One region of the Stenotrophomonas sp. KH_029 genome, then DNA from elsewhere that is predicted to be linked to it. Evidence: predicted binding sites of a transcription regulator. Region 1 holds the regulator's gene; the other holds the start of a gene.
What was found. Region 1 encodes FliA, which starts transcription of late flagellar genes. Its sites were predicted from a motif close to TAAAGTTTNNCNNNCNNNGGCCGATAA; they were not measured.
Positions count from the first base shown of each region.

Region 1 (7,681 bases):
AAGCCCACCGCGCCCGCGGACTGATGCTGGGGCTGCTGTCCAAGAAGCTGCCGATCGCCCCGGTCGATCCGCTCGAGGCCGGCGGCGTGATCGCCCTGGTCGGCCCCACCGGCGCCGGCAAGACCACCACCATTGCCAAGCTGGCCTCGCGCTTTGCCGAAAAGCACGCCGCCCGCGACGTGGCCCTGGTCACCACCGACACCGGCCGCATCGGCGCCCGCGAGCAGCTGTACGGCTTCGGCCGCCAGCTCGGCATCGCCGTGCACGAGGCCAGCAGCGGCAGTGACCTGAACCAGCTGCTGGAGCGCCTGCGGGACTACAAGCTGGTGCTGATCGACACCGCCGGGCTGGGCCCGCGCGACCGCGCCCTGGCCGCCCAGTTGCAGTGGCTGCGCGCGGCCGAACAGATCCGCACCCTGCTGGTGCTGCCGGCCAACACCAGTTTCGGCGACATGGACGAGGTGGTGCGCCGCTTCAGCGCGGCCAACCCGCAGGGCGTGGTGCTGAGCAAGCTGGATGAAACCGGCCGCTTCGGCAGCGCCCTGTCGGTGGCCGTGGACCACCGCCTGCCGATCACCTGGGTCACCAATGGCCAGGACGTTCCCGAAGACCTGCACCGGGCCAGTGCGGCCAATCTAGTCCTTCGCCTTGAAGATTTGCGCCGCGCGGCCGATATGCCCTGCAACCCGGAGTTCAACCATGCCGTCGCGTGAGTATGCCAAGCTGACCAAGACCTTCCCGCTGTCGGCCACCCGCAGCCAGCCGCTGGGGCCTGTGCGCACCATCGCCGTGACCGGCGGCAAGGGCGGCGTGGGCAAGACCAACGTGTCGGCCAACCTGGCCGTGGCCCTGGCCGACATGGGCAAGCGCACGCTGTTGCTGGACGCCGACCTGGGCCTGGCCAACATCGATGTGATCCTGGGCCTGCAGCCCAAGCTGACCCTGGCCGACCTGGTCGCCGGGCGCTGTTCGCTGGACGAGGTGATCCTGGAAGGCCCCGGCGGCGTGCTGGTGGTACCGGCCGCGTCCGGCCGCCGCCACATGGCCGAACTGCAGCCGGCCGAACATGTCGGCCTGGTCAATGTGTTCTCCGAACTGGAGCGCGAGCTGGACTTCATGGTGGTGGACACCGCCGCAGGCATCACCGACGGCGTGCTGACCTTCTGCCAGGCCGCGCAGGATACCGTGGTGGTGGTCTGCGACGAGCCGGCCTCGATCACCGACGCCTACGCGCTGATCAAGGTGCTCTCGCGCGAACGCGGCGTGGACCGCATCCAGGTGGTGGCCAACATGGTGCGCGACCCCAACGAGGGCCGGGTGCTGTACGAAAAGCTGACCCGGGTCTGCGACAAGTTCCTGGCCGATGTCTCGCTGAACTACCTGGGCTGCGTACCGCAGGACGACTGGCTGCGCCTGTCGGTGCAGCGCCAGCAGCCGGTGGTCAAGGCCTACCCGTCCAGCCCGGCCGCGCAGGCGATCACCGAGATCGCCCGCCGCACCGCGCGCTGGCAGGCCCCCACCGAACCGCGTGGCGGGGTCGAATTCTTCCTGGAACGCATCCTCAAGCAACGCGGGGTGGCCGCATGAAAGGCGCCGCACAATACAAAGAAGTCCAGCGCACCGCCGCCAACGAGTGCATTGCCCAGCACTCGGACCTGGTCCGGCGCATCGCCCACCACCTGGCCGCACGCCTGCCCGCCAGCGTGGAGGTGGATGACCTCATCCAGGCCGGCATGATGGGCCTGATCGAGGCCTCGCGCAGCTACGATGCCGACCAGGGCGCCTCGTTCGAGACCTACGCCTCGATCCGCATCCGCGGCTCGATGATCGACGAGATCCGCCGCGGCGACTGGGTACCGCGCTCGGTGCACCGCCGCGCCCGCGATGCGGCCTCCACCATCCGCCGCCTGGAACAGACCACCGGCCGCGCCGCCAGCGCCACCGAGGTTGCCGCCGCGATGGAGATGCCGCTGCCCGACTACCTGCGCCTGATGGAAGACGCCGCGCGCGGCCAGGTGCTGAGCCTGGAATCGCGGATCGAAGACCAGGGCGAGCTGGACACCGTCGCCCAGGGCGGGCCGACCCCGCAGCAGGTACTGGAACGCGGCGAGTTCGGCCGCGAACTGGGCAATGCGATCGGCCTGCTGCCCGAACGCGAACAGCTGGTGCTGTCGCTGTACTACGAGCAGGAACTGAACCTGAAAGAGATCGGCGCCGTGCTGGGCGTCAGCGAATCGCGTGTGTGCCAGATCCATGGCCAGGCCGTACTGCGCCTGCGCGGCCGATTGAAGATCTTCGAGGCGGCTGACGCCGGCCTTGAGAACCACTGATACCGAGGAAAGTGCTTTGAACAAGAACATGCGTATCCTGATCGTCGACGATTTCTCGACCATGCGTCGTATCGTCAAGAACCTGCTGGGCGATCTGGGCTTCACCAATACGGCCGAAGCCGAGGACGGGCATGCCGCGCTGTCTCTGTTGCAGAGCCAGTCGTTCGATTTCGTGGTCACCGACTGGAACATGCCGGTGATGACCGGCATCGACCTGCTCAAGGCGATCCGCGCCGATGCCAAGCTCAAGACCCTGCCGGTACTGATGGTCACCGCCGAAGCCAAGCGCGAGCAGATCATCGAAGCGGCCCAGTGCGGGGTCAATGGCTACATCATCAAGCCGTTCACCGCCCAGACCCTGGAAGAGAAGCTCGGCAAGATCTTCGAACGCCTGGCAGCGAGCGCCTGATGGAAACCCTCAGCGAAAAATCGGCGCTGGTGCAGCGCCTGCAGGATGCCCTGGCCGCGCTGGAAAGTGGCGACGAAGCCGGCTGGCGCCGGGAAATCGACGCACTGGCCGCCCTGCGCACCCAGCCGATGATGGCCGGGCTGAACCGGCTCGCACGCGAGCTGGGCCAGGCGCTGGGCGAGCTGCCCAGCCTGCCCAGCGAAGCCGGCGAACTGGACGATGCCTGCGCGCGCCTGGATCACGTGGTGGCGATGACCGAACAGGCCACCCACCGCACCCTGGACCTGGCCGAGGAATGCCGGGCGCTGACCGAACAGCTGCGTGCCAACGGCCTGACCGCCGACCAGGGCCAGCAGCTGGACCAGATCCGCCACAACCTCACCGAAATCGCGCTGACCCAGAGCTACCAGGACCTGACCGGGCAGATCATCCGCCGCGTGGTCGGCATCGTGCGCCGCGTGCATGAAGGTTTCAGCGCGCTCGGCCTGCCGCCGCAGGACGACGCCGCCAGCAAGCGAGACAACGGCCTGGCCGGCCCGGCCGTGTCCGGCCTGGACCGCCACCAGGTGTCACAGGTCGACGCCGACGACCTGCTCTCCGATTTGGGGCTTTGAGGAGGGATCCATGAACATTCAAATGAGTGCGAAGGCCGCTGACGCGGGTCGAGACAAGGCGGACGCCGCAGCGCAGGCAGGCCGCCTGGGCAAGGCGTTCAACACAGTATCGGCCCGCGTCAGGGGCCTTCCCGAAGGGCCGGGTGCCTGTGGCGCTGTGGACTACGGCGCGCGGCTTGGCTTGGGGCCCACCCAAGCCGGCGCCACGCACCTTGCCACACCGCCACAGGCGCCCGGCGCACCTCATTTCAATGCTCATGGAGCCCTCCTATGAGCGCTGTTCCAGACGATATTGCCGCCGACTTCATCCTCGAGGCCCAGGAAATCCTGGACCGGCTCGGCGAACAGCTGGTGTCGCTGGAGCAGTCGCCCCAGGACAGCGACCAGCTCAACGCGGTGTTCCGCGGCTTCCACACGCTCAAGGGCGGCGCCGGCTTCCTCGGCATCCAGGCCATGGTCGAGCTGTGCCATGCCGCCGAGGAAACCCTGGGCATGGCCCGTTCGGGCAAGGCCACCCTGCAGGCGCATCACTTCGATGCCGCCCAGCAGTCGCTGGACTACCTGCAGTCCATGCTCGATGCGGTCTCGGCCGGCACCGAACCGGGGTTTGCCCCGCCGGAGCTGATCGCCCAGTTCGACGTCAACGGCCCGGCCACGCCGGCGCCGGTAGCCGCTGCGGCCAGCGGTGAGCTGATCACCGATGACGAGTTCGAGAACCTGCTCGACCAGTTGCATGGCGGCGCGGCGCCCAGCGCGGTGGCGCCGACGAAGAAGGCCGATGACGGCCTGATCGGCGAAGACGAATTTGAAGCCCTGCTCGACCAGCTGCATGGCGGCGCCGTGCCCGGCGCCAAGGCGGCGCCGGCGGCCACGCCTGCCGCGCCGCGCGCGCCGGCACCGGCCGCAGCGCCCAGGCCGGCCGCCAACAAACCGATGGCCGAAGCCGAACACACCGTGCGCGTGGACACCAAGCGGCTGGACGCGATCGTCAACCTGATCGGCGAGCTGGTGCTGTCGCGCAACCGGCTCAAGACCCTGCGCGCGCGCCTGCACGATGAGGAACTCGACCGCGCCGTGTCCACCCTGGACATCGCCACCGCGCGCCTGCAGTCGGCGGTGATGCGCACCCGCATGCAGCCGGTCGGCAAGGTGTTCTCGCGCTTCCCCAAGGTCGCCCGTGATGTTGCCCGCAACCTGAAGAAGGAAGTGGAGCTGGAGCTGGTCGGCGCGGAAACCGAGCTGGACCGCAACCTGGTCGAGGCCCTGGCCGATCCGCTGGTGCACCTGGTGCGCAACGCGATCGACCACGGCGTGGAAACCCCGGAACTGCGCGAAGCCCAGGGCAAGCCGCGCAGCGGCCACGTGCGCCTGTCGGCGCAACAGGAAGGCGACTACGTCAGCATCGAAGTGCAGGACGACGGCGCCGGCATCGACCCCGAGCGGCTGCGGCAGAAGGCCCGCGAAAAGGGTTTGATCGACCCCGAGGCGGCCGCCCGCCTGAGCAGCGAGGAATGCCTGCACCTGGTGTTCCTGCCCGGTTTTTCCACCAAGCAGGAAGTCACCGACATCTCCGGCCGCGGCGTGGGCATGGACGTGGTGCAGTCGCGCATCCGCGAACTCAGCGGCCAGATCCAGATCCAGTCCGAACTGGGCCGCGGCAGCCGTTTCCTGATCCGCGTGCCGCTGACCCTGGCGATCCTGCCCACCCTGCTGGTGCAGGCCGGCGAGGACGTCTACGCGCTGCCGCTGGCCCGGGTGATGGAAGTGCTGCACGCGCCCAACACCTCGCTGGGCTGGTTCGACGGCCGCGCCGTGCTCGACCGCAAATCGCACACCCTGCCGCTGGTGGACCTGCGCCACTGGCTGGCAGTGGAACCGGCCGCCTCCCCGCTGCTGACCATCGTGGTGCTGCAGGCCGGCGAAGCCCGCTTCGGGCTGGTGGTGGACCAGGTGCGCGGCCGCGAGGAAGTGGTGATCAAGCCGCTGCCCAAGGCCCTGCGTGGGCTGCGCGGCTACGCCGGGGCCACCCTGATCGGCGACGGCCGGATGTCGCTGATCCTGGACGTGGATGGTCTTCGGTGAGGCGGGCCGGGTGTTCCCGGCGGCCTCAAATCGCCCCAAAAGTGTGACCGCCGCAACACCGCTCCCGGTCGGCGTCTCAAGTCCCCTTCACGCAAGCCGATAACGGACCCATGGACAGACTCAGCCTCATTGGACTTTTCCTCGCCCTGGCCTCGCTGGTCGGCGGCAGCATCCTCAAGGGAGCCGGTCTGGCGTCGCTGTGGTCGCCGGCCGCCTTCGTGATCGTCATCGTCGGCACCATCGCCTCGATCCTGCTGCACACCTCCCCGGCGGTGTTCAAGCACGCCTTCAGGATCGTGCGCTGGGTGATCCTGCCGCCCAGCAGCGACCGCCACGCGCTGATCCGCCAGATCGTGGACTGGAGCAACATCGCCCGCCGCCAGGGCCTGCTGGGCCTGGAGGCGCAGGTCGAGGCGCAGGACGACCCGTTCCTGCGCAAGGGCCTGCAGCTGCTGGTCGACGGCGTCGAGCCGGAAACCATCCGGCACATGATGGAAATCGAATTGAGCAGCCAGGAACACCAGGACCTGGCCGCGTCCAAGGTATTTGAGGGCATGGGCATCTATGCGCCGACGCTGGGCATCATCGGCGCGGTACTGGGCCTGATCGCGGTGATGAAGAACCTGGCCGACCCCAGCAAGCTCGGCCACGGCATCGCCGCGGCGTTCACCGCCACCATCTACGGCATCGCCTCGGCCAACCTGCTGTTCCTGCCGGTGTCGGCCAAGCTCAAGAGCGTGATCCAGCACAACAGCCGCGACCGCGAAATGATCATCGAAGGGCTGATCTCCATCGCCCAGGGCGAAAACCCGCGCAACATCGAAACCAACCTGTCCGGATTCCTGCACTGACATGGCCCGTCGCAAGCACCACGAAGAGCATGCCAACCATGAGGCCTGGGCGATTCCGTACGCCGACCTGATGACGTTGCTGCTCGCGTTTTTCGTGGTGATGTATGCCATTTCCTCGCTCAACGAGGGCAAGTACCGGGTCATGGCCGATGCGCTGACCACCGCCTTCGGCGGCGCGCCGCGCACCATCAACCCGGTCCAGGTCGGCAACCAGCAGGTACAGGGCGGCGGCTGGGACAGCCCCTCGGTGATCAAGGCCGGCAACCGGGTCGGCCCGGCCGCGCCGGCGCCGTCCAACGACCCTACCCTGCTGCCGGCGATGGCCGCGCAGATGCGCATGCCGGTCTCGGTGCGCAACCAGGAACAGCTGCAGCGCGCCGAGCGCCAGCTCAACACCATCGCCGACAAGCTCACCGCCACCCTGGCCCCGCTGATCGAGCGCGGCATGATCACCGTGCGCCGCACCGAGCTGTGGATCGAGGTGGAAATCAACAGCGACATCCTGTTCCCGACCGGCTCGGCCACGCTGGACGTGCATGCGCGCGACACGCTCTCCAAGCTGGCCCAGGTCCTGCGCGATTCGCCCAACGGGGTGCGCGTGGAAGGCCACACCGACAACATTCCGATCGCCACCGCGCTGTTCCCGTCCAACTGGGAACTCTCGGCCGGGCGCGCGGCCAGCGTGGTGCACCTGTTCGCCGACCAGGGCCTGCAGCCGTCGCGGCTGGCGATGGTCGGCTACGGCCAGTTCCGCCCGCGCGAAGACAACGCCAACGCCGAAGGCCGCAACCGCAACCGGCGGGTGATGGTGATCATCCTGGCCGATACCGCCCAGCGCGTGGACCCGATCGGCCCGCAGCTCACCGCCGATACCCCGATCGCCCCCATTGGTTCCGACCCGCGGTCGGAACGTCTCACCCCGGCCGGCAGCCACGTTGGCGCCACCGCTCCCCCTGCAATGAAGGACTGAACCGATGCGCATCTGGGCAATCGCCAATCAGAAAGGCGGCGTGGGCAAGACCACCACCAGCCTGGCCCTCGGCCGTGGCCTGGCCACGCTTGGCCACCGCGTGCTGTTGATCGACCTCGATCCGCATTCCTCGCTGACCCGCGCCTTCGGCGTGCCGCTGGATCCGCCGCCGTCGGGCGTGCTGGAACTGTTCGCCACCCCGCCGGCCGAGCTGTCCACGCTGGCCCACCGCAGCGATATCCCCGGGCTGGACTACGTCTGCGCGCAGGCGGCGCTGGCCACGCTGGAACGGCGCAGCGCCAACCAGCCCGGCCTCGGCCTGGCGCTGCAGCACGCGCTGGCCCGCCACCAGGGCCAGCACGACTACATCCTGCTGGACTGCGCGCCCACCCTGGGCCTGCTGATGATCAACGCGCTGGCCGCCG
Region 1 is NZ_CM174498.1:1,975,691-1,983,371, reverse strand. It holds gene flhF (flagellar biosynthesis GTPase FlhF) at 1-713, shown strand, start outside; gene AC3ITM_RS09130 (MinD/ParA family ATP-binding protein) at 700-1,587, shown strand; gene AC3ITM_RS09125 (RNA polymerase sigma factor FliA) at 1,584-2,330, shown strand; gene cheY (chemotaxis response regulator CheY) at 2,347-2,739, shown strand; gene AC3ITM_RS09115 (protein phosphatase CheZ) at 2,739-3,353, shown strand; gene AC3ITM_RS09110 (chemotaxis protein CheA) at 3,624-5,435, shown strand; gene AC3ITM_RS09105 (flagellar motor protein) at 5,546-6,286, shown strand; gene motD (flagellar motor protein MotD) at 6,288-7,256, shown strand; gene AC3ITM_RS09095 (ParA family protein) at 7,261-7,681, shown strand, end outside.

Region 2 (7,681 bases), 1.0 Mb from region 1:
TGGAGCAACAACATCAGCGGCAGCGGTGGCTTGATCAAGCAGGGCATCGGTGCGCTCGGCCTGTCGGGCACCAATACCTACACCGGCGACACCCGCATCGAGCGCGGCACGGTGGCGTTGCGCGATGGCGCGTCGATCACCTCCAACGTGTTCGTCCTGGCCCATTCGGCCGGCCCGAGTGCGTCGGCGCTGCAGTTCATGGTGGGCGGCGGCCGGGTCAAGGGCAATGTCGACAACGGCGGCAGCGTGATCCTGCGCGATGCCAGTGGCACCGGCACCATCGACGGCAATTACATCCAGCGCGCCGGCGCGCAGCTGATGGTGGCGCTGGGCGGCAATCCGCTCAATGTCACCGGTACCGCCAGCCTGGCCGGCAACGTGTACGTGAGCGATATCGTCAGCGGCTACGTGCCTGCCAATGGCCGTACCCAGACCGTGCTGCAGGCCGGGCAGGGCATCACCGGTCAGTTCGATGCGGTCACCCACGGCCTGACCCAGGCCACGCTGCTGTCTATGTCCCTGCAGCAGACAGCCAACACCGTGACGCTGACCACTGACCAGATCAACATCACCAGCGCCAGCCGCACTGCCGGCCTGGCCGGTACCGCGCTGGCCTCGGCGGCACGGGTGGAAGCGGCGTTCGAGGTGCTCGATGGCGGCGGCATGGCCGGCAGCGCATTCGCCAACGGTGCCGGCGAGCTGCAACGCGTGCAGGGCAACCAGGCCCTGCAGGCCAGCCTGGAGAGCCTGTCGGGCAAGGCCCATGCGCTGGCCGCCGCGTCCACCTTCGACAGCATCGACCTCAACCGTCGCGCGCTGTCGGCCCGCTTTGGCCAACTGCAGGGCGCCCCGCGCCTGCGCGGTGCCTGGCAGAGCCAGCTGGGCGACGCCGGGCAGGGCAGCTTCTCGGCCAGCGGCGCCGATACCCGCGGCTGGATGATGGGCCAGGACATGGCGCTGGGCAGTGCCGGCGTGCTCGGCTTTGCCTTCGGTGAAACCCGCACCTACAACAACCGTGAGTGGGGCGGCGACCGCGGCCGCGACCGCCAGTCCCAAGCGCAGCTGTACGCCGGCTGGAATGCCGGCGGCGCCTATGCACTGGGCCAGCTCGGGGCAGGTCAGTTCAGCCGGCAGATCGACCGCCAGCTGCTGCTGGGTGCCGGCCAGTACGGGGTCAATGCCCGTTACGGCGGCAGCTTCAGTGCGGCCAGCGTGGAAACCGGCTACCGCCTGGGCGGCAGCCGTGCCTCGCTGACCCCGTACCTGGGTGCCGATTACACCCGCGTGGACAGCGACCGTTTCACCGAGCAGGGTGGGCTGGGCTTCGGCCTGCGCGCCGCAGGCAACGCCAGTACGCGCAGCCAGGCACTGGCCGGGGTGCGCGCGCACCGCCAGTGGGGCAACTGGTCGCTGCGCGGCTATGCCGAGTGGCAGCAGCTGCTGTCCAGCGACGGGCTGGTCCAGGACGCCAGCTTCGTCGGGGTGGATGCCTGGGCACCGTTGGCCGGCGTGCAGCCGGCGCGCTCGGGCGGCCTGTTCGGGTTGTCGGTGGAATCGTGGTTGAGCGCCAACACGCGCGTGACGTTCGGTTACGACCAGCGGTTCGGTCCGCGTGGCGACATGCGCCAGCTGGCCCTGCGCTACGCGGCCGCGTTCTGAGCCGCGCCAGCGTGCGCTGAAAACGCAGAAGGGCGCGATCCGATCGCGCCCTTCTGCCCTCTGCCGCCGGTGGCGGTCAGTTGCCGCGCAGCGTGCCCAGCCGTGGCGTGGCCCGGCCCAGTGGCATCTTCAGTTTGCCGATCGACTGGATGCGCGTTTCGGCGATCTGGTCGGCCGCGCGCTGCGGGGCGATGTTGTCGCGCTGGGAAAGCGCGAAGATCCTGCCGAGGTTGTGGTAGATGCTGCGGATCAGGCGCATGGCGCGCTCACGGTTGTAGCCGTCGATCTCCAGCGACACATTCATCACGCCGCCGGCGTTGACCGCGTAGTCGGGCGCGTACAGGATGCCGCGCGCATGCAGTTCATCGCCCACTTCCAGGCTGGACAGCTGGTTGTTGGCGGTGCCGCAGATGATCTTGCACTTCAGGCGCGGCAGGGTCTGCGGGTTGATCGCCCCTTCCAGCGCGCATGGCGCGAAGATGTCGGCGTTGACGTCATAGATGTCGTCCGGCTTGACCGCTTCGGCGCCGTATTCGGTGACCGCGCGTTCGACCAGGGCGCTGTCCAGGTCGCTGACCAGCAGCTTGGCGCCGCGGTCGCGCAGCAGCTTGACCAGCTCCATGCCGATGTGGCCCAGGCCCTGCACGGCGATGCTGGTCTTGCCCACTTCCTCGTGGCCCAGCTTGTGCTGCATGGTGGCCATCAACGCCTGCAGCGCACCGTAGGCGGTGAACGGGGCCGGGTCGCCGGAGCCGCCATGGACCTGGTGCACGCCGGTGACGTACTCGCTTTCCAGGTAGATGTTCTCCATGTCGTTGACATCGGTGCCGACGTCTTCGGCGGTGATGTAGCGGCCGCCCAGCGAGTCGACGTAGCGGCCGAAGGCGCGGAACAGCACCTCGGACTTGTCCTGCTTGGGATCACCGATGATCACCGCCTTGCCGCCACCCACGTTCAGCCCGGCCAGGGCGTTCTTGTAGGTCATGGTCCGGCTCAGCCGCAACGCATCGGCCAGGGCCTCTTCGGTGCTGGCATACGGACGCATGCGGACTCCGCCCAGGGCCGGGCCCAGGGTGGTGTTGTGGATGGCGATGATCGCCCTCAGACCGGCGTCGCGGCTGTGGCAGAACACCACTTGTTCGTGACCGGTGGTTTCGAGGGTTTCAAATAACATGGTGACTCCGATGGTGCGAACGGTGGCGAACTGCGGCGAACGAACCAGCAAAAGGTTGGGTGTAAAACAAAAAAAGCGACGTCGTCTGGGTTCCGGGACGGTCGCGCGGCGCCATTCTAGTGCATTCGGCCCGAGGACGGTGTCAGTGCCGGTCCCGGCCGGTCGCGCCTGCCACAGCGGCGGCGTCCGGGCCGGTTTCATTAAAGTTGCTGAAGATGGCGCCGATGCCGTGGCAACGGTGCGCGGTACCGGCAAGGTCAGGATGGGCAACGTGGGCGCAGTGGCAGCAACACAGAGGCGGTACCCGGTGCCGGACGGGCGGCGATGATCGTGCTCGTGCTCGGCCTGGTGCTGGTGGCGGCGCTGCTGGCGGCGCTGTTGTGGCGTGCGCGCGATGAGGTCGCCCCCGACGCCGGGACGGCATCGCTGGCCGACCGCGCGGCCGCCCCGGCACCGGTGCCGGCCCCCGTCGGTTCCCGCCAGGCCGATCCGGCGCAACGGCTGCAGGCCGGGCTGCATGCGCTGGCCCTGGCCACGGCGGGCACGCCGGCCGCTGCCGCGCAGGACAGCGCGCTGGGCGAGGCCGTGGTGGCCACCCTGGAACAGCAGGACTGGTCGGCCCGGCACCTGCCGCGGCGCCCGCAGCTGTTGCCGCAGCTGATCCAGACCGTCAACGACAGCGATGCCTCGGCGCGCGCGATGGCCGCCATCATCGGCCAGGACGCGGTGCTGACCGGCAACCTGCTGCGCATCGCCAACAGCCCGGTCTACCGCCTGCAGGCGCGGCCGGTGGACAGCCTGCAACGGGCGGTGACCCTGGTCGGTACCGATGGCATCCGCCAGATCATCAGCGCGGTGCTGGTGCAGCCGGTGATGCAGCTGCACTGCCTGGCGTTTCCGCAGTTCGGCACGGTGATCTGGGAACACGCGCTGCTGGCCTCGCGCGCGGCGGCCGACCACGCGCGGCTGGTGACCCATGAGGACGGATTTGCCGCGCAGTGGCTGGGGCTGACCCAGGGGCTGGGCGCGACCCTGGTGATGCGCCACCTGCTCGACGCCGCCAGCCAGCCCGGGCAGGCCGCGCCATCGCCGGCACTGGCGGCGGCCTTGCTGGAGGCCTGGACGCTGCCGGTGGCCAGCCGCATCGCTGCCGCCTGGGAGTTGCCGGCGGCGGTGCACGAGGCCCTGCTGCACGATGGCGACCAGGCCCGGGCCGGGCTGCCGGCCAGCCTGCGCTTTGCCCGCGCCGCAGCGGCCGCCAGCCTGTTGTGCCGGCACGGGCGGATCGGCCAGGCGCAGGCGCTGGCGCTGCTGGAGCAGCTCGACGGCACGCCGCCGCACGCGCTGCAGTGGATCTGGCGCCGCCTGCATGGGCGCGGGGTGGAAACCCTGGAAGCCGACGAGCCGGTGGCGACCTGACCCTGCGCAGGACGCCGGCGGTCGAGGTGGCGGTTACAGCTGGGATTCCAGCGGCAGCCAGCTGATCACCCGCGCGCTGGCGCGCTGCCACAGCGTGCTGTCCGGTTCATGGGTCAGCCAGCCCGGCGGGCGGGTGTCGCGGTCCAGCCAGCGCAGCCGGCCCTGGGCATCCAGGGCCACCCAGTAGCTCACCTGCGGGCTGGCCAGGCGCAGGTATTCCCCACGCAGCCGTGCGGCCAGTACCGGATCGTCGAACAGCACGCCCATTTCGGTGTTCAGGTAGGCCGAGCGCGGGTCCAGGTTGAACGAGCCGACGAAGCCGCGCGCGTCGTCGAGCACGAAGGCCTTGGTATGCAGGCTGGCCCCGCTGCTGCCGAACAGGCCGCCGCTGTCGCCGTGCCCGCGCGCCTTCAGTTCGTACAGGTGCACGCCGCTGCGCAGCAGCGGTTCGCGGTAGCGCATATAGCCACTGTGTACGGCGGCCACATCGTTGGCTGCCAGGGAGTTGGTCACCACCCCGACCGTGGCGCCGCGCTGGACCATCGCGGCCATGCCCTCGCTGCCTTCCTGGCCGGGCACGAAGTACGGGGAAATCAGCAGCGCCTTGTGCCGGGTGGAGGCGAGTTCGCCGGCCAGGCGGGTCACCAGCCAGTTGGCCTGGTCATCGCGGCGGTGCTTCATGGCCGGGTCGGACACGATCTCCACGCGGTCGCTCCAGTGCAGGCCGGGCGCATCGCGGTAGAACGACCGCGCGGCCTGCGCCTGGACCCGGCGCAGGTAGGGTTGGGCGGCATCGAGCTTGGCTTCGTGCGCCGATTGGCGCACCAGCAGGCGCAGCTCGGCGGGGGTATGGAAGGCCAGGGCCGAGATCGGCACGGCGGCCTGGCTGTTCCAGTAATCGTCGAAAATGACATTGGCCTGCTGCACCGCCTTGCCGGCGACCAGCAGGTCCAGGTCGCGGAAATTCACGTCCGGGCGCGCGCTGAAATACTCCTCGCCGATGTTGCGGCCACCGACGATGGCCACGCGCCCATCGGCGATCCACGACTTGTTGTGCATGCGATGGTTGACGCTGAACACGCGTTGCACCATCTCCACCAGCCGCCACAGCCCGTTGCGGTTGCGGAACGGGTTGTACAGGCGGATCTCGATGTTGGGGTGCTCGTCGAGCGCCATCATCAGCGCATCCTTGTCCTGCGCGTTCATGTCATCGAGCAGGATGCGTACGCGCACGCCGCGTTCGGCGGCCTGGTGCAGTTCGCGCGCCATCAGGTGGCCGATCAGGTCGTCGTGCCAGATGTAGTACTGCAGGTCCAGGCTGCGCCCGGCATGGCGGGTGATCACCGCACGCGCGGCGTAGGCGTCCAGGCCGTCGGACAGGAAGGCCACGCCGGACTGGTCGGGATGGTCGGCCTGCAGGCGCACCAGTTCGCGGTCGATCGCCGTCTGCGCCGGCTGCGGCGGCAGCACGCTGCTGTGCGGGCCGCGTGCCTGGGGGGTGAGGTGGTCGGCCAGCAGCAGGCCGCTGAGCACCAGCAGCGCCAGTACGGCCAGGGAGATTCCCAGCCAGCGCAGCATCCGGCGCCAGAGCGGCTTGCGTTCGGTCATGGGGGGATCGTAAACGGCGCGTGTGTGCACTGCGAGTGCAGGCGCGCGCGGCCGGTCAGAAGCGTTCGTCGGGGGCCAGGTAGCGCCACTGGCCGGGGACCAGTTTGCCCATGGCCACGCGGCCGATGCGCAGGCGGCGGACGCTGACCACCTCCAGGCCGACTTGGCGGCACATGTCGCGCAGCTGGCCCGGTTGCACCGGCTTGATCGCAAAGCGCAGGCGGGTTTCGTTCTGCCAGCTGACCTTGCACGGCGGCAGCGGCCAGTTGCGGAAGCTCAGGCCGTGGGCGAGGCGCTTCATGCCGTAGGGGGCCAGTTCGCCGCTGACCTCGACCAGGTATTCCTGTTCCAGCGTGGCGCCGCGGTCCTTCAGGTGCGAGATCACCCGGCCGTCCTGGCTGACCACGACCAGGCCGCTGTCTTCGTCGGCCAGCGGCATCACCAGTTGCAGGGCGTGGAAATGGCGCTGCAGCAGGGTCACGCCGGTGGCATCCAGTTCGCTGCGGCTGTCCGGGGTGACCAGCGCGCACAGTTCGTCGGCGCGCATGCCGGCCGGCTTGTGCAGCAGCATGCTCACCGTTTCGGTGCGGGTGGCCTCGGCGTTGTCGCGCAGCACGACGGCTTCGTCGGTGACCAGGGTCTGCGGCTGTTCGACGACCTGGCCGTTGACGGTCACCCAGCCGCCTTCGATGTAACGCTGGGCGTCGCCACGGGAGCAGCCGATCAGGCTGGTCAGGCGTTTGTCGAGTCGGATCGGGTCGGTCATCGGGCAGGCGGCATAAAACGGGAAGCGGGCGGGGAGTGTACTGGCTGGGGCCCGGCGCTGCGCGAAAGGGAGCAGGTCCGACCCGTGGTCGGAGGGCATTCAGCCGCCGCAGTCCAGATGGGTCAAATACAGGCGCAGGTCGAATTCCAGCTGGTGGTAGTCCGCTTCCATGTGCGTGCACAACTGGTAGAAGGCCTTGTTGTGGTCCGATTCCTTCAGGTGGGCCAGTTCGTGCACCACGATCATCTTCAGGAACGGCGCCGGCGCGTCGCGGAACACGCTGGCGATGCGGATTTCGCGGCTGGCCTTGAGCCGGCTGCCCTGCACCCGCGACACCGTGGTGTGGGTGCCCAGCGCATGCTTGAGCACCTGCAGCTTGCCGTCGTAGAGCACTTTGGACAGCGGCGCGGACTGGCGCAGGTAGCGCTCTTTGAGGCCCTGGGTGTAGTCGTACAGCTGGCGGTCGTTGCGCACCGTGTGCAGTTCGGCGTAGCGCCGCTCCAGCCACGGCCCCAGCCGGTCGCCCGCGATCAGCTCGCGCACCTGCTGCTGCAGGGCGTCGGGATAGCCGGCGAGGTATTTCAGGGCGGTCATGCAGGCGGTTGGGGCGGGGCGGGCAGACCAGTATGATGGCCTCCGGAATCCCGCAACAACAGATGCTAGGCGTATGGCGAAGGCAAATCCCCTGCAGGAGCAGCTGCTCAAGGCTGGGCTGGTCAAGAAATCCCAGGTCTCCCAGGCCGCCCGTGAACAGGTGAAAGCCCGCCACGGCAAGGCCCCGGTCGCGCCCAGCGAGAGCCAGCGCGAGGCCGAGCGCCTGCGCGCGGAGAAGGCCGAACGCGATCGCGCGCTGGAAGCCGAACGCAAGGCCAGGGCCCACGCCCAGGAACTGCAGGCCCAGGTCCGCCAGATCATCGAGGCGCACAAGGTCAAGCGGGAAGGCGAGAGCGAGTACCGCTTCAACGACGGCACGCTGATCCGCACGCTGCTGGTCAACAACGTGCTGCGCAAGCAGCTGGCCTCGGGCAGCCTGGTGATCGTGCGCCTGGGTGAGG
Region 2 is NZ_CM174498.1:3,025,416-3,033,096, reverse strand. It holds gene AC3ITM_RS13745 (S8 family serine peptidase) at 1-1,659, shown strand, start outside; gene AC3ITM_RS13740 (Glu/Leu/Phe/Val dehydrogenase dimerization domain-containing protein) at 1,736-2,833, opposite strand; gene AC3ITM_RS13735 (HDOD domain-containing protein) at 3,200-4,252, shown strand; gene AC3ITM_RS13730 (phospholipase D family protein) at 4,286-5,860, opposite strand; gene AC3ITM_RS13725 (rRNA pseudouridine synthase) at 5,916-6,626, opposite strand; gene AC3ITM_RS13720 (YgjP-like metallopeptidase domain-containing protein) at 6,726-7,220, opposite strand; gene AC3ITM_RS13715 (DUF2058 domain-containing protein) at 7,294-7,681, shown strand, end outside.
Region 2: the regulator FliA is predicted to act here: its motif matches at 3,035-3,061, upstream of AC3ITM_RS13735 (HDOD domain-containing protein).